DNA from 4 places in the Pseudoalteromonas sp. NGC95 genome. Region 3 is predicted to be linked to each of the others. Evidence: predicted binding sites of a transcription regulator. Region 3 holds the regulator's gene; each other region holds the start of a gene.
What was found. The regulator LexA, encoded in region 3, represses DNA repair genes until DNA is damaged. The targets are predictions, from matches to a motif close to TACTGTATNNNNATACAGTA.
Positions count from the first base shown of each region.

Region 1: uvrD (DNA helicase II) is a predicted target of LexA. The motif match lies at 1,103-1,122, and genes of this name have one in related genera.
Region 2: I6E70_RS06695 (YebG family protein) is a predicted target of LexA. The motif match lies at 2,138-2,157, and genes of this name have one in related genera.
Region 4: dinB (DNA polymerase IV) is a predicted target of LexA. The motif match lies at 3,108-3,127, and genes of this name have one in related genera.

Region 1 is NZ_JADYWR010000002.1:323,499-328,053, forward strand. It holds gene I6E70_RS03865 (dUTP diphosphatase) at 1-68, opposite strand, end outside; gene I6E70_RS03870 (YacL family protein) at 174-542, opposite strand; gene I6E70_RS03875 (hypothetical protein) at 659-883, opposite strand; gene uvrD (DNA helicase II) at 1,187-3,352, shown strand; gene I6E70_RS03885 (GNAT family N-acetyltransferase) at 3,330-4,555, shown strand, end outside.
Region 2 is NZ_JADYWR010000005.1:167,984-172,538, reverse strand. It holds gene putP (sodium/proline symporter PutP) at 15-1,493, shown strand; gene I6E70_RS06695 (YebG family protein) at 1,769-2,086, opposite strand; gene I6E70_RS06690 (ComEA family DNA-binding protein) at 2,400-2,696, shown strand; gene I6E70_RS06685 (DUF6170 family protein) at 2,721-3,023, opposite strand; gene dsbB (disulfide bond formation protein DsbB) at 3,025-3,543, opposite strand; gene fadR (fatty acid metabolism transcriptional regulator FadR) at 4,087-4,555, shown strand, end outside.
Region 3 is NZ_JADYWR010000016.1:68,615-73,169, reverse strand. It holds gene I6E70_RS14895 (membrane protein) at 1-417, opposite strand, end outside; gene I6E70_RS14890 (hypothetical protein) at 731-1,111, shown strand; gene I6E70_RS14885 (PaaI family thioesterase) at 1,112-1,552, opposite strand; gene lexA (transcriptional repressor LexA) at 1,720-2,337, shown strand; gene coxB (cytochrome c oxidase subunit II) at 2,821-3,963, shown strand; gene ctaD (cytochrome c oxidase subunit I) at 3,963-4,555, shown strand, end outside.
Region 4 is NZ_JADYWR010000001.1:64,728-69,282, reverse strand. It holds gene I6E70_RS00315 (ABC transporter substrate-binding protein) at 1-847, opposite strand, end outside; gene I6E70_RS00310 (aldo/keto reductase) at 964-2,016, opposite strand; gene I6E70_RS00305 (acyl-CoA thioesterase) at 2,026-2,460, opposite strand; gene dinB (DNA polymerase IV) at 3,140-4,192, shown strand; gene I6E70_RS00295 (M17 family metallopeptidase) at 4,322-4,555, shown strand, end outside.

The DNA of each region.
Region 1 (4,555 bases), on a different contig from region 3:
TGTACTTTAGTATTCATGGCGTTTTGCATTTCTAGCATCACTACTAGCTTGTTTAAATTGGCAGACATATCAATTCCTGTCGTTTTGGTTGGCGTAATGTTCGTTGGTGTAATAATACAGATAAAATGCTGATTGTGCATTGCTGTATATTTTTATTAGTGTGCTAATTATGTTTATCGTGACGCCGTAAACTCATGCCATGAATCAATTAAATCAATGAAATCTTCAAAGCCACAACCACTACTTAAACCATTTTCTTCAAGCGCTAAATCGTCATCTTGATACGCTATTAGGTCTTCACTGTCTTGATGAAGTGCATGGGCTTCAAATAATGCTTCGTCTTTCGTTAATATTAAATCTATTTCTTGGCCTTTTAGCGTTAGCGGCTCATAGCTTGAACTTACCGATGCAATAAGCGCTTGCACCATGGCTACTTTGTCTTTGCCTATTTCTTCGTTTAGCCAGCGACCAATAATAGCGTGTTCACTGCTTATTTTAATACGTAGCCCACTAATAGGGTCGCGAATAAATTGATATTCCATAGGGTTTGCCTGTAAATCTTTAATTGCGTAATTATATACGTAAACGCCCGTAAACCACAGGACATATAAAATAAAATAGCGCCACATGGGCGCTATTTTACTCAACTTTAAAACCGTTAACTTCGCGATCTATAACGCGCTGCGTCAATGATCGACCATAAGTAAATAATAGGCACAAGTACAAAACCTACAAGCACATAAATTAGTGCGTAACTTATTATAATAGCGAGTGCAAAAAATATAGCCGCTAAAATACGCCCTTGCACTAACTGCCCTAAACCAGGAAAAAATATATTACATAATGCTGCGATTACGTTACCGCCAGAACCTTGATCTGCCATACTAACCTCTGTATTTATTTGATTTTATAATTATTTACTTACACACTTTATGCCAATTTATTAAAGCTTACAAATCAAATAGTTAAATTAGTCTAGATTTAGAGAGTTAGTAAATTTTGCTAAAATTAGGTCAAATTAGCAATTATTGTTATCCGTTTACACTTTTTTATTCGCTTAATTAATTAGCAAGTTACTCGTTTTGAACACTATTTTATAAATAGCTGTTTATAAAAACAGTATTTTATTTAGCCTAACAAAAACACCTGTTATACTGGCCACAATATTGATTAAAAAGGCGTAACGATGGACGTTTCACAATTACTCGATGGCTTAAATGACAAACAACGCGATGCCGTTGCAGCCCCACTACAAAACATGCTGGTATTAGCAGGTGCTGGGTCTGGTAAAACACGAGTGTTAGTTCATCGTATTGCGTGGCTTATGCAAGTTGAGCAAGCCTCCGCTTACAGTATTTTTGCAGTTACCTTTACTAATAAAGCCGCTAAAGAAATGCGTGGCCGCGTTGAAGAAACACTAAAGGCCCCTGTAGGTGGCATGTGGATTGGTACTTTCCATGGTTTATCGCATCGTATTTTACGTGCTCATCACCGTGAAGCTAATTTACCAGAAGCCTTTCAAATTTTAGACTCTGACGATCAGCTTAGAATGATCAAGCGCTTATTAAAATCGATGAATATTGATGATAAAAAATGGCCCGCTAAGCAATTTGGCTGGTACATAAGCGCCAAAAAAGATGAAGCACTTCGCCCTAAAGATATTCAAGCATACGATATTAATGAGCAAATGATGCTGCGTGTTTATGCCGCCTATCAAGAGGCCTGTGATAGAGCGGGCCTAGTTGATTTTGCTGAAATATTACTACGCAGCTACGAAGTGTTAAAAAATAACCCTACGTTACTGCGTCATTATCAGCAACGCTTTGCACATATGCTCGTAGACGAGTTCCAAGATACAAATACCATTCAATATGCTTGGTTAAAATTACTTGCTGGCGATACTAACAGCATTATGATTGTAGGCGACGATGACCAAAGCATTTATGGTTGGCGTGGTGCTAAAATCGAAAACATTAAACGTTTTTTAACTGACTTTAGCGCAGAAACCATTCGTCTTGAACAAAACTACCGCTCAACAGCGACTATTTTGAAAGCGTCTAACGCATTAATTCAAAATAACTCAGAACGTATGGGTAAAAGCTTGTGGACCGACGGTAACGACGGCGAGCCAATCTCTATTTATGCAGCATTTAATGAGTTAGACGAAGCACGCTTTGTAAGTAGCAAACTACGAAGCTGGTTAAATGCAGGTAATGCCCTACAAGATGCCGCAATTTTATACCGTAGTAACGCGCAATCTCGTGTACTCGAGGAGGCCATGCTGCAAGAAGGCTTAAAATACCGTATTTATGGTGGTATGCGATTCTTCGAACGACAAGAAATTAAAGATGCGCTTTCGTATTTACGCCTAGTAGGTAATCGTCAAGACGATGCCGCGTTTGAGCGTGTAATTAATACGCCAGCACGCGGTATTGGTGATAAAACATTGAGCCATATACGAGATTGTGCACGAGCAGAATCGTTACCGCTTTGGTATGCCGCAAAAGCAATTGTAGAACAACAGCACTTATCTGGTCGTGCCTCTGGTGCAGTAAGTAAGTTTGTAGAACTAGTCGAACAAATAGAAGATAAAATTAGCGATCTAACTTTGCATGAGCAAGCCAAGTACACAATTCAAACCTCAGGCTTGATGGCAATGTACCAAGCTGAAAAAGGTGAAAAAGGCCGTGCTCGCGTAGAAAACTTAGAAGAGCTAATTAGCGCATGTGACCAGTACGAACTTCCTGAAGACGAAGAATACAGCTCGCCTTTACAAGGCTTTTTAGCACATACATCACTTGAGTCAGGTGAAGGACAAGCAGAAGAGCACGAAGACGCCGTGCAAATGATGACACTTCACTCAGCTAAAGGCTTAGAGTTTCCGTTAGTGTTTATGGTGGGCGTAGAAGAAGGCATGTTCCCTTCTCAGCAAAGTAACGAAGAGTCTGGTCGTTTGGAAGAAGAGCGCCGCCTTTGTTATGTAGGCATGACACGAGCAATGGATAAGTTATACATTAGCCATGCTGAGAGTCGCCGTTTATACGGGCAAGAAAAATACCATAGCCCATCACGCTTTTTACGCGAAATACCTGAGGACTGCGTTGAAGAAATTCGTATTAAAACACAGGTTTCTCGCCCGCCTGCCGCCGGGCGTTTTAGCGCATCAGTTAGCCATGCCGCATTTGAAGACAGTGGCTTTAACTTAGGGCAACGAGTTTTGCATGCTAAGTTTGGTGTTGGTACCGTACTTAATTACGAAGGCAGTGGCGCGCAATCTCGCGTACAAGTTAACTTTGACGACCTTGGCAGTAAATGGTTAGTAACGGCCTATGCACGATTACAAGCTGTATAAAGCTCACCTAAATGAGTTAGAACAACAACTAGCTGGCGCGTATCATCGTCAGCTAGTGTTGATTACGGGCAGCCCTGCTTGGTGTTATGAATTACTTAACTCATTAATAGATGAAAACAATACACTTGTTGTATCAAAGCAGTGCGCGATTAAAAATTCGTACTGGCCTACTCGCACTCACCAAATGTTAGGGCAAGAATTTGCTCATGCTGTTTACGATGGTTTTAGTGGTTTACACCCTGATAAACTTGCAGCACTTACCGGCACCGTTAAAGCAGGCGGTATACTGTTTTTATTACTGCCCGAATTAAATGATTTAGCCTCTTGGCAAGACCCCTCATTAAGTACAGTGCAATCACACGGTCAGAGTATTGACTACAGTTTATTTAATCAACGTTTCGCGGCTATTATTAAGCAATTACCCGCTTTTCATTTTAGTGAAAAAAATGGCTGTATTAGTAATCTCGTCAGCTCTGTTACGCATAATAAAATTGATTATGTACCACAGCAAAACTGCGTTGAACAAATAGTAAAAATAGCTAATGGTCGTGCCAACAGGCCTTTACTCATTAATGCTGATAGAGGTAGAGGCAAGTCGGCAGCACTTGGCTTAGCAGCCGCAAAATTAGCTGATAAAAAAGTAATTATTTGCAGCACTCAGTTTAAAGCGACCCATAGTAGCTTTAAACATTTAGCCAACGAGTTAGACCTACAATACAACGCTGAACATAAACAGCTCGCCAACTTGCACTACGTTGCACCTGACGCGTTATTAAATGCATTACCTGAGTGCGATTTATTACTCATTGATGAAGCTGCCGCGATCCCTGTACCGTTATTGCTAAAAATGCTAGCTCATTACCCTCGTATAGTCTTTGCAAGTACACTGGTTGGGTATGAGGGCAATGGTAGGGGTTATACCATTCGCTTTAGTAACTATATAAAAGCGCACTATAAAGCCTCTAAAGTTGTAACGCTTGATGAGCCACTGCGTTTTGCTAAACACGATCCCCTCGAGAAGCACATTCGCACCTTGCTTGCACTCAGTGCACAATATAAAGAGTTAAGTAGTGAGCAATTAGAGCAGCCAGTTCATAGCGAAATAACTCAGCAATCCCTTGTAAACAATGAGCCTTTACTGCAACAAGTTATTGCCCTGCTTGCATTGGCTCACTATCAAAGTAGTGTAAACGATTTACGCCA
Region 2 (4,555 bases), on a different contig from region 3:
ATGCGGAGGCTAATTTGGAAACAGGAATGATTATTTCACTAGCATTATATTTTGTTGTAATGTTGGGTATCGGACTATATGCATATAAGCAATCTACTGGCGATGTATCAGGTTACATGTTAGGTGGACGAAATCTATCACCAAGTGTTGCTGCACTATCTGCAGGTGCATCTGACATGAGTGGCTGGATTTTAATGGGCCTACCTGGTGCGATGTTTGTTACTGGTTTTAGTAGTACATGGATAGCAATTGGTTTGGTGATTGGTGCTTGGTTAAATTACCTGTTAGTTGCACCTAGATTACGTGTGTACACTGAAAAAGCAAATGACTCTATAACAATCCCAGATTACTTCTCAAATCGCTTCAATGATAAGTCAAACTTATTACGTGTTGTATCAGCTGTTGTGATTATAGTCTTCTTTACTCTTTACACGTCATCTGGTGTTGTAGCCGGCGGAAAATTGTTTGAAAGCTCATTTGGTCTAAGTTATGAAGTGGGTTTATACATTACAACGGGTGTCGTTGTTTTATACACTTTGTTTGGTGGTTTTTTAGCGGTTAGCTTAACTGATTTCGTGCAAGGTTGTATTATGTTCATCGCACTGATTCTAGTGCCTACTGTTGCATACTCTTTACTTGAACAACCTCTGGAATCTACTTTACATAGTGTAAATCCAGATATGCTTAACTGGATTGGAGCAGGCTCTGCATTAGGTATTATTTCTGCAATGGCATGGGGTTTAGGTTATTTTGGTCAACCACATATCATCGTTCGTTTTATGTCGGTACGTAGTGTTAAGGATATGCCTAAAGCTCGCCGTATTGGTATGACATGGATGATTGTTGCTGCCCTTGGTGCTGTTGGTACTGGTATATTTGGTGCTGCTTATACTTATGAGAATAATATTGTAGTTGAAGATCCTGAAACGATTTTCCTAATTCTTTCTGAGTTATTGTTCCATCCACTTATTGCTGGCTTTTTACTAGCTGCAATTTTGGCTGCTATCATGAGTACTATCTCATCGCAATTGCTAGTAAGCTCAAGTTCATTGACTGAAGATTTATATAAAACATTTTTACGTAAAGATGCTAGCGACTTTGAATTAGTTACTGTTGGTCGAATTAGCGTTGCATTTGTTGCCCTGTTTGCAATTTATTTAGCGTACGATAGAGATAGCTCTATTTTAGACCTAGTAAGTAATGCATGGGCAGGCTTTGGTGCTGCTTTTGGACCACTTGTATTGTTTAGCCTTTATTGGAAACGTATGAATTTTGCTGGCGCCTTATCTGGTATGTTAGTAGGTGCGTTTACAGTGCTTGTTTGGATTTATGGTCCGTTTACTATTAATGGTGAAAGTTTAAGTAGCTTCATGTATGAAATAGTACCTGGCTTTATTTTAGCGAGTATCGCAATTGTTGTTGTTAGCTTAGTAACAAAAGAGCCAGAGCAAAATATCACTGCTTTATTTGATGAAGTAGAAAAAGAGCTTTAAATAGCAATTACTATTCATTTTAAAATGAGTAGTAAGTAATACCAATCCGCGATAATACTTAATCATTTTGCGGTGCTAAACGTGTTGCTACCGGCGTTAAAAAATTATCATTTAGAACAACTAAATATCAAATTTTTTGCCTAGCTATCAACACGTTTTTCCACCCTCAAAATAGATCACTTAATTAAGCGAATTGGTATAATAAAAAAGGGAGCAACTAAGTTGCTCCCTTTTTTATTTAGTTTGTCCCGTCCGAGGAGAGGACAATCTACGAGTTAACTTGCTTTTTTATCGTTGTTATCTTCAATTGACGCAACGTTATCTGACTTTTTACTTTTTGCTGGCGCTTTGGTAACAACTGGATCTTTGCCGCCCTTTAATATGGTCATAAAGTCATCTTTGCTTTTCGCTATTTCTAAAGCAAGTGATTCAATTTGTTGCTCACTAAGCGGTACGTCTACCTTTTCTAGCATTAGCTCAAGTGATTCTGCTATATCGAGCATCTTGTCATAAGCATCAGCTTCTTTTTTGGTAGTAAACGTCATACGCTCGACTCCGTTTCGTTCTACAACATATTTAACAACAACAGCCATGATTTCTCCTGCAAAATTGCTTGGCACCGTGGTTTGTAAAAACCATTAGATTACTGTTTTTATGTACAGTAATGGTTTGGGCGTAAATTTGCAAGCGCGAAGTATTAATTTTAGGTGTCTTAAATTTGACAAAAAACGGTAACTTTACTTTAGTTAAGCAATCACTTTGTTGTACCAGCTGCATTTTCAGGATTTCGGATCATAGTGATAATGCGTTTAGGTACACTTTAAGTGATGAGCATTTCAGTTCCTTACTTTTTGGTTTTCCTGAGCAACATTCAAAATTAAGAAAAGAAGAATAGGGACAAGTTTGATGAAAACGTTAAAAAATTTATTCATAATAAGCTTATTATGCTTACTACCTGCAACTACCGTATATGCACAACTATCGGAAGTAACTAAGCAAATGCCTCAAGTTGAGACAATTAGTATAAATAATGCTGATGCAGATATGCTTGCTAAGCTACCGGGTATAGGTAAGAAAAAAGCGCAGGCAATTGTGGATTATCGTGAAGAAAACGGCGAATTTAAAAGTGTCAGTGATTTATCGCAAGTTAAAGGAATTGGTAAAAAACTATTAACCAAATTAGAAGGGAAAATATCCCTTTAATAGCAGTAGATAACAATCAGGGCGCTATGCGCCCTGATGAAATTGTTTTAATGCATCGCTTAAGTGTTTTTTAGCAAAGTTGATTTCAATAGGTGTTGTTAAAAGTGGGTAGCAAAGTCCGCCGAGTATCAAAAACGGGATTAATATCCAACCTTTAAATACCGTGAATATTAAAAATAGTGGACTTAGTAATATTAATTTAATAATACGCAGTAACACTTTATCAGTTGGCGATAACATACTTAACGAAAGTGCTATCACGTCTTGGCGCTTGCGTACTTTTAGATGTTTAAGCTCATCTAATTGGCTTGAAAAAAATGTAAACATATCAAATCGACTTTTTAATTAATAAACGGCCAATAACTATAATAAATAGTGTTAGTGAGAAAATCCCAAATATAATTTCCATCCAAGCAGGCATGCTCAAACCAACAAACTGCCAATCTATATTTCCACAATCCCCGGTCGCCTGAAAAAAGCTAGGTATCCATTCATGTAACGGCATAAACGACGGGAAGTTTGGTTCAAACTCACAGCTAAATGCAAAAGGGTCTGTGGTGGTTTGCATATCAATATGCTCGCGAGCAATTAAATATCCCCAAACACTCGATACACCCCAAATTACATACGCTAATATACGAACTGCTTTGCTCTGTGGTTTAGTCGAACCTACAATTCCTGCGCCTAATAGACCCAGTACGGCTGTACGTTGATATATGCACATTATGCAAGGCGCCAATCCCATTTGGTATTGAAAGAAAAGGGCGGTCACTTCAAGTAAAAAAACGATAGCTGTAAATAAAAGCCACGGGGTACGTTGGGTGGGTAATTGCGCAAGCCAGTTCATAAAAATTCCGCGTTTAAATAAGACGTTAGATTATGACCTAGGATAATGTATGCGGCAACAAAAAGGAAAAAAAAGCTACCGAAGTCGCTTTTTATAAGATGAAATTATTGACCACTCAATGCAGCCTCAGCAGAGGCTACATGACGCTCTACTTAGTTCCCATTGATACATAAGCTTAGTTATATCGTTTACTTATATCACATTGGTGCATTGCCTAAAAAGTTCTTTAAAGTTGCAGTTAGAGCGCTCTGTTGCATAGGTGTTCCTTTTTAATGTACTTATGTGTTTTAAGTTGATTCAGCTAGGTATGTGTAAATAAAAAATACCAGTAATTACAATGTACCTACAATGAATATTGCTCTGTATATTTATACATTGTAGCGATATTAGAGAAACCTAAATTTTATTATTTATTAATCTTTAATTTCTACTCATTTGCTTATTAATATACCTGACTTTACTTGTTAGTTATGCTTCGTCTGGTACAATCAGTCAGTTATTCGTGTAAAACGATGAGTGTTGATTAATTCGAGTGGGAACTGGATGAGAATTTTTAAAGCGAAAAGCCCAGCAGGATTTGCTGAAGAATATATAGTTGAATCTATTTGGAACGGCGATTTCCCTCCAGGTTCAATTCTACCTGCCGAGCGAGAACTTTCAGAGTTAATTGGTGTAACAAGAACGACCTTGAGAGAAGTATTACAGCGTTTAGCACGTGATGGTTGGTTAACAATTCAGCATGGTAAACCAACAAAAGTAAATAACTTTTGGGAAACGTCTGGCTTAAATATTCTTGAAACACTAGCGCGCTTAGATGAAGACAAGATGCCAGAGCTGACAGATCAGCTTTTATCTGCACGTACTAATATTAGTGCTATTTATACACGTGCTGCAATTAAGTTAAATCCTGAACGTGTAATTGAAATTTTATCACAAAGTCATGAGCTAGAAGATACTGCGCAGGCATTTGCTGACTACGATTACAAAGTTCATCACGAATTAGCCGTTGCGG
Region 3 (4,555 bases):
ACCTTGCTTTAGCAGTACAGCGCTTGTCACTTGAGCATCAATAAGTAAGTGTGCTTTAGCATTTGCGGTAATTTGTATTTTAGTTGGCGGCTCAAAAGGCCGGCCTGTTATACCGTTAAAGCTTTGCTGTTCATCTTTATTTATTACTGTAATTATAGGTGTGGTTAAAAAGTTCTCAAAAATTATTTGTGTTGGATTAACCACCTGAGATGCAATATCGTTAAGGGAGGCAACATAATCAGCCTGCGTAAATGGGTTATTAAGAGTACGTGTTGCAAGATGCTCCCCATGAACTTTATCAAGAGGAATAGCGCTCATGACTAAACCGCCTAATAGCCAAGCTAAAATTTGTAATGTGAGCAAATAACCGAGCCATTTATGTAACTTGCGAGCATACTTAAATATTTTTTTATTCATGTTTTAGTCTTATTATTTTTAGAGGCTAGTTTATTACATTAATGGGATTAGTTACTGCGACATTTTGTCGCAGTTTAAACTATAGCTTACTGTAATCATTTAAAAATAAAAAAGATTACACTTAAATTGCTAACATGACTTATTTGTTTAATTGAGCTGAGTGTTTGATATCCAGCTAGCTTTAAACGCTAAAAAATACTTAAAAGCTGCGAAATATCCATATAAAGTGGTTAATAGAGCATAGTTGATTTGGTATAACGGTAAAACTGCGTTAAAGTTTGCAATGAAATTATTAGAGGATAAATACGAAACGATGTCGGAAATTCAATTTTTAAATGTAGATCTTGAGCTTGAATCAAAGCAAGATATTAGTTTGCTAGTGGCAGACTTGAAAAAAGTCGCGACGATTTTACATTATGACAAAGACGAATACCGTCAATTAGCGCGTATTGAAGCAACAGGTGTAGTAAACACGCCTGACAAAGCAATAAACCATATATGTGAGCTTATTGAATCGTGTTCGCGTAACGCGCTAAAGCAATGGTTAAGCTGTTCACGTAGAACGTTTGATATTGGTTTTGAATCAGGCACTTCCCCTAAGTGCTTTAATCAAGCCTTAGATGCAGATACATTACTACGTATATCTGCGATTGGTGCGGGTATGGAAATTACAATTTACCCAATCGAAAAGTAACTACCTTCGCTCTACGACTGCTGCGGTCATTTTTGATACGCAGCACAGCTCATTGCGGCTATTTGTAATTTTTATTTCCCACACTGAACTACGTTTGCCAATATGAAACGCTCTTGCCGTTGCTGTTAAAGTGCCGTTGCGAGATGCTTTTAAATGACTTGCGCTAATTTCCTGCCCCACGCAGTAAAATTTTGTAAAATCGACAACAAAGTTAGCTGCATAGCTGGCAACTGTTTCGGCAAGTACAACGTTAGCACCGCCGTGAACCATTCCCATTGGGTTATGATGCTCAGGAATTGCCGGCATAGTGGCTACTAAGTAATCATCACCAATTTCAGTGACTTCTATTCCCATGGTTTTCATTAATGTTCCTTGGCCATCAATGCCTTGTTCTAACTGCTTGCACAGCTCTAAAGTGATGGGCTGGTACCAAATACTCATAATGACTCCTTTGCTTTTTTAATCATTTATAAACCTAGCTTTAGTTATATCCCTAAAATGTACACAAGTGAAATTACTTTGGCTATTTTAAGGCTTAATTTAAATTTGCGATTTTTATTTAACTGTATATACTCACAGTTAAATGTACTGTATGGAAAACCAGTTGTATGCGACCATTAACGAACCGCCAAGCTCAAATACTCGAACTAATTAAAGTTTTTATTAAAGACACTGGTATGCCTCCTACACGTGCTGAAATAGCGCAAACATTAGGTTTTAAAAGTGCCAATGCTGCTGAAGAACATTTAAAAGCACTTGCTAAAAAAGGCGCAATTAAAATGAAACCAGGTGCAAGCCGTGGTATTCAGTTAATTGAAGAAGAAGAGCCAGAACAATTAGGTTTACCGCTTATAGGGCGTGTTGCTGCTGGTTCACCTATTTTGGCGCAAGAGCACGTTGAAAGTCACTGCAAAATCGATCCATTAATGTTTAAACCGGCTGCAGATTTTTTACTACGCGTTAACGGTATGAGCATGAAAGATATTGGTATTATGGATGGTGATTTACTTGCTGTACATCGTACTCAAACCGCTGAAAACGGGCAAGTTGTTGTTGCCCGCCTAGACGAAGACGTAACTGTAAAACGTCTTGAGAAAGCGGGTCGTAAAGTATTACTTCATGCTGAAAACGACGATTTTGAATCTATTGAAGTAGATCTTGAGAATGAGTCTTTTAATATTGAAGGCTTAGCCGTTGGCGTTATAAGAAACGCTGATTGGATGTGACTTTAAAAATAGCTTTTAAACAAGCAGTTTTATAAATGCGTACTAATTAGTACGCATTTTCTGTTTTAAATTCGCACTAAAAATAGGGCATAAATAGCTCACTGACAATTTAAGCTGTAAACTTTTTTGCACTTATATTTTCCCCCTCCGAATGCGTTAAACCCCTTTGTTTTGCTCATCTTTTGAACTTCCTGTTACCTAGTTGGTTACTGATTTTTTATTAATTACTCAATATCACCTGATTGTTTTTTATACTAAAACTTGCTTGTTGTTCATTTTTTAGCTAATTATTAATGTGCTGAGCTAATAATAACTCACAGCTTTTTAGTTTTGAGAACACACAATATACACAAACCCGTTGTTGGCGCAGCAAAACCAATCAATATTAAATGAGATTGACTAAAAAAATAAAAATAACGAATTGGCGTTTAAGCCGTATGCCTCTTCGCTTTGCATTCGCAATAGCATCAAAGGAGCCGTCACATGGGTAAACTGACCTCTACCTTGTGGCTTATATTATGTGTTTTTTCGCACCCAGTTTTGGCTAACAGCCAATACAATATGCGCAAAGGCGTAACCGATATAAGCAATAATGTATATCAGCTGCACATGACCATATTTATAATATGTTGTGTGATTGGGGTGATAGTGTTCGCAATTATGTTTTGGGCACTTATTCATCACCGCAAATCTAAAGGGGCTGTACCTGCCCAATTTCACGAAAGCACTAAAGTAGAAATACTTTGGACTGCAATCCCGTTTGTTATTTTAATTGCTATGGCAGTACCAGCCACTAAAACCCTAATTGCAATGGAAGATGCCAGCAAAGCTGATCTCACTATTAAAATTACAGGCTCGCAATGGAAATGGCATTATGAATATATGGGTGAAGATGTAGAGTTCTACTCTATTTTATCTACCCCGCAAGATGAAATCGCGAATCTTGCAGATAAAAATCCTAACTACTTACTTGAGGTTGATAAGCCTCTTGTACTGCCAATAAATCAAAAAGTACGATTTTTAATGACTTCTGACGATGTTATTCACTCTTGGTGGGTACCTGATTTTGCAGTTAAAAAAGATGCGAACCCCGGCTTTATAAACGAAACATGGACGAACATAAACGAAGAAGGTACTTACCGAGGCCAATGTGCTGAGTTGTGTGGTAAAGACCATGGCTTTATGCCCGTTGTGGTGGTCGCTAAATCTGAAGCTGATTTTAAAACATGGCTTGCAGATGCAAAGCAGGCTAAACAAAAAGCAGCATTAGCAGATGCCGCATTACTTGATAAAACCCTCCCAAAAGAAGAATTAATGACTTTAGGCGAACAAGTATATATGGCCAATTGTGCTGCATGTCATCAGCCTACTGGCATGGGGTTACCGGGTGTATTTCCTGCACTTAAAGGCAGCCCTATAGTACTTGGCGATATAAAAGATCACATTGATGTAGTTATCCATGGGCGACCCGGTACGGCAATGCAAGCATTTGCCAAACAGTTATCTATAAAGCAATTAGCAGCGGTTATTACTTATAAACGTAATGCGTGGGGTAATGATACGGGTGATGTTATTCAACCGAGTCAAATACAGGCAGCACTTGATGCCAAAGTGGAGGCGAACTAATGAGTAGCATAGTAGAACAACCTAACGCCAATGAAGCTCATCATGCTCATCACCCAGCTAAAGGTTTTAAACGCTGGCTTTACACAACTAATCATAAAGATATAGGTAGTTTATATTTAATTTTTTCGCTGACCATGTTCTTAATTGGTGGTGGAATGGCCATGGTGATCAGAGCTGAATTATTTCAACCAGGTTTACAGTTGGTCGATCCTCACTTTTTTAATCAAATGACCACCGTGCATGGTTTAATTATGGTGTTTGGTGCGGTTATGCCGGCCTTTACAGGCCTTGCTAACTGGATGATACCACTCATGATTGGCGCGCCAGATATGGCATTGCCAAGAATGAATAACTGGAGCTTTTGGATTTTACCGTTTGCGTTTTTAATCCTATTGGCATCGTTATTTATGCCTGGTGGGGGTCCTGCATTTGGTTGGACTTTTTATGCACCACTGTCTACAACATACAGTAATGATAATACTGCATTGTTTGTATTTGCCGTACATATTATGGGGATTAGCTCAATAATGGGCGCAATCAATGTGATTGTAACCATAGTGAACTTACGTGCCCCTGGCATGACATGGATGAA
Region 4 (4,555 bases), on a different contig from region 3:
AGTCGGCAAAGGTAGTTTTAAGCCAATTATGCTGACTTTGTTGATACTCAGGCGATTGTAGTACATTGTTTTTTAGTGCGCGGTTAATTTTTTTAAGCGCTTGCTGTGCAAAATTATTAGGTGCGTTAGCCGCACAACCTATTGCTCCTCGTATAAATTGAATGTCATTTTCTGCAATTGGTACACTCTCTATATTCGTATATTCTCCTTGTTTATTAAAGTAATCGGCCATAAACGGGTAATCAATTGAGTAGTCTAAAAAGCCGTGACTCAAGCGTGCTATAACAGCCTGACTTTCATTTTCGCTACTCCAACTCAACGACGACTCTTTATCTCGTTTTGTATTTTCAATAATTGTATTAATTTTAGTTGTAAATTTACGTGCAGCAGCTTGCCCGTATACGTATTGCGGGTCGGTTAATAAATTAATAAGGTGAATAGGCGAGCCGTGCTTTTCTTCTAATTTGGGCTTTAGCTCTTTAGTCGTGATAATTGAAAATGGGGGATATACCGTTGTTGGATTTGAGTAGTTAAGTAGTTGGTTATTATGTTTTTTATAAATAACACACGGGAAGCATACGTTTTTTCCTTCACTTAAATATTTATTTATACGCTGCTGAGGGACAATTAAGCGGGTATGTTTTACATCTGTTATGGTTTTAATGAGTTGCTCGGTTAGGTTGTCGCAAATACCGCCTTGTGGTGCACTTTCGCTTTTAGCTATATGAAAAGGGGGCGTGTAACTTTGCAGCCAAATAATTTCTTCTAGAGGCTGTAATTTTTGTTCAACAGCATGCGCGTTAAATACAATTAATAGACAAAATGCATAGTATCCGTTTCTCAGCATTGATAAGTGTTCGTTGAATTAAGAAAACTTAATTAAAGTATAGTGTTGGTTGTAGTAGGGGCAAATATTTTAGTTAAAAGCAGCCTTGTTCAAGGCTGCTTTTAACTGGTACATGCTTAATAAGGCATAGGATAGTTTTTAAATATAGTGTTAATTTCACTAAGAATTTCGTCGCTTAACGTGATGTTAAATGCATCAATATCTTCTTTTAATTGGGCTGTGTTTGTTGCACCAATAATTGAAGAGGTTACGCCATCTACTTGGTTACACCATGCGAGTGCTAGTTGTGCTGGAGTAATATTGTTTGCATGAGCCAGATCAACATACTGCTTAGTGGCTTGCTCTGCATTGGGTGTATCTCTAAAAATACCGTTGCGCTGCATGAAGGTCCAACGAGATCCTTCTGGGCGAGCACCGTTTAGGTATTTACCCGTTAATAAACCAGCTGCTAAAGGCGACCACGGTAAGTAGGCAATATCTTCGTGTACACATTGTTCTATTAAATACGGCCAGTCTTTAGCGTGCGCTAAGCTAAACTCATTTTGAATAGATACCATACGCGGTAAGTTATGCTCTTTGGCCAAACTTAAAAACTGGCTTATACCCCATGGCGTATCGTCAGATAAACCGCAGTGCTTAATTTTACCTGCTTTAACACATTCATTAAGGCCCTCTAGAATATCAAGCATACTAGCTTGTTGCTCTTGTGTATTTACGTCGGTAAATTTAAGAGTGCCGGGCCACTGTCTGCCAAAGTGCGGGGTAGAGCGGTTTGGCCAATGCAGCTGATATAAATCAATATAGTCGGTTTTAAGGCGCTTAAGTGAATCGTCTACGGCTTCTATTACCGTTTGGCGCGTAATATTGCCACCATCACGTACCCACGATAATCCATTGCCTGCAATTTTTGTAGCAAGTACCACATCGCTGCGCTTTTGCTGATTACGCGATAGCCAATCGCCAATAATTTCCTCAGTTTTACCATAGGTCTCTGGAGAGGGCGGTACCGCATACATTTCGGCTGTATCAATAAAGTTTACGCCTTGCTCTAACGCGTAGGCTATTTGTTCATCAGCATCGCTTTGAGTATTTTGTTTACCCCAAGTCATACTGCCTAAACATACTCTTGAAACGTTAATACCACTGCTGCCAAGTGGGCTGTATTGCATGAGAATTCCTTATTGCTCGTCTTGAGAGTAGCTAACTAACGCCGATAAAAGAGGCTCTGCAATGAGGGCTTTTTGGCCTGTTTCAAAATCAAACATAACCACTTTTGAAGTGCCTGTTGTTGTTATAGCGTTTTGTGCGTGACTAAATACGGTGTAATTCATAACAAATCGGTCTGTTTTTATATCAGAAATAGTAACACCGACTGTAAGCGTATCTGGGAATGTAACTGGGCGTTTATAACGAATGTTATTTTCGCTTATTACCGGGCCCACGCCATTAGGGCTTATTGTATCGAACAGATTTATTTTATTTAAGAAGTCGATTCGGGCTATTTCAAAGTAACGTAAATACACTACATTATTTACGTGTTGTAGTGCATCCATATCAGCCCACGCTACGGTGATGTCGGTATGGATAGGGTGCTGATCTTTAAACGTTTGCATTATTTATTGGCCCTTAATTTTAAAGTACTTAGATTATCAACATGGGGTTACGAGCTCAAGGTAATTAATGGCATGTTTTTTTATAAGATGATTGTACCTATTTAATTTTAGGTCTACAGTTAAATTACACAGACAAACACAAAAACACACAGAGGTAGAAATATGCAGAACATAATTAACTGGTCCTTAGCTTGTTTGGTTTTTATAGCCTCTTTTACCTGTTACGCAATGGGTAACGAATCAGGCGCTATTATTTTGATGTTAGCGGGTTTTTTTTTCGAGGTTATGTTTTGGTTGCGCGGTTATAAAGAGCAAGAAGGTAATAAGCGCTTTTTTTAATCGCTAACTAGGGCCTGTTGACCTTTCAGGATTAAAATTTGTTCAATCTAGGTGCTATTTAATCGCGGCGCGAGGTTTGTGACCTAGTGGGCTAAGTAAAAACCGAGCAACAAAGAGTAAATTGCCCCTAGGCAGAACCCTTCGGGCAGCGTATGTTTGGCATTTGTGCTACGTTATCGCCTATTTATGGGGAATAACCACACTACATAGGCTCTGCTTTGCCTAAATACCAAACATACTGCTGCAAATTCAACCTCGAAAGATAAACAGGCCCTAGGCTTGCTTATCACATTTGATTCTATAATAATGACTGTATAAATAACCAGTTATTGTTGTGGTGATGAAGAAGTTTATTCACATAGACATGGATTGCTTTTATGCAGCAGTAGAAATGCGAGATAATCCAAAACTTGCATGTGTACCGCTTGCTATTGGAGGCAATAGCCGACGAGGCGTGCTCTCAACCGCTAACTATATAGCTAGAGAATATGGCGTGCGATCGGCTATGTCGAACTATCATGCTAAACAATTATGCCCCGATTTAGTTATTGTCCCTGGGCGCATGGCTGTATACAAAGAAGCTTCAAATCAAATACGTGAAGTATTTAGCCGCTACACAGATTTAGTTGAACCTCTTTCTTTAGACGAAGCCTACCTAGATGTAACAGACAGCACCGCTTGTAAAGGCAGTGCCACACTTATTGCACAGCAAATAAGAGCCGATATTTACAATGCCACCGGGCTCACTGCATCAGCAGGCATTGCACCGATTAAATTTATTGCCAAAATAGCCAGCGACGAAAAAAAACCGAATGGTCAATTTGTCGTTTTGCCTCATGAGGTCGATGATTTTTTAGCGCAATTACCGCTGGGGAAAATTCCGGGGGTGGGTAAAGTAACGCTCGAAAAGCTAAATTTAAAAGGCTTATATACCGGCAAGGATGTACGTGAAAAAGGCGTTAACTGGATGCAGCAACATGTGGGTAATTTTGGTGTGTCGCTTTATCAAAAATGTGCAGGTGAATATGTTGGTAAAGTATCAACAGATCGCATCAGAAAGTCGCTGAGTGTTGAGCATACCTACGAATACAACAAAACAAGTTTGCAAGAGTGCTTAGATGAGCTGCCAAAATTGTTAGACGAATTAGTTTTAAGGCTTAATAAACAGCAATTACAAAACCGTATTAATAAGCTGAGTGTTAAAGTGAAGTTTGCAAATTTTGTAGTGACCTCAGCCGATCAGGTATACCACGAGCTAAACACAGAAATATTTATTCAACTTCTTACTAAGGCCTATCAACGAGGGCTACAACAACCTGTAAGATTACTTGGCATAGGCGTTGGCATTAAAAGCGAGCCAGAACAAAACTTCCAACTGAGTATTCTCGATTAAGCTGTAAAGCCTGTAACCCCAAGTTGCCATTTATTGGCAAGTTGTATAATTAGCCCATCGCACCTTGCTGGTCTTCAATATTTAAATCGACGATAATAAGGGCTTATGTTTTCTAACAGGACTTTATTTATGGCATACCCTCAAGCGGTTAGTGCAAGCCTTGAATGCACATCTCATGATGCGCTTATTATTATTAGTGATGACTTTTCTCTATTACCAAATAACTCATTACGTGATGCTATTTTAGACCAAGCAAAAGTTGATTCTCGTATTGGTAAACAAGTTACTTTATTAGTGATTGAAAATAAACGCGTTGTACTTGCGCCAACGGGTCCGTTAAATAGAGATTACGACGATGTTCGC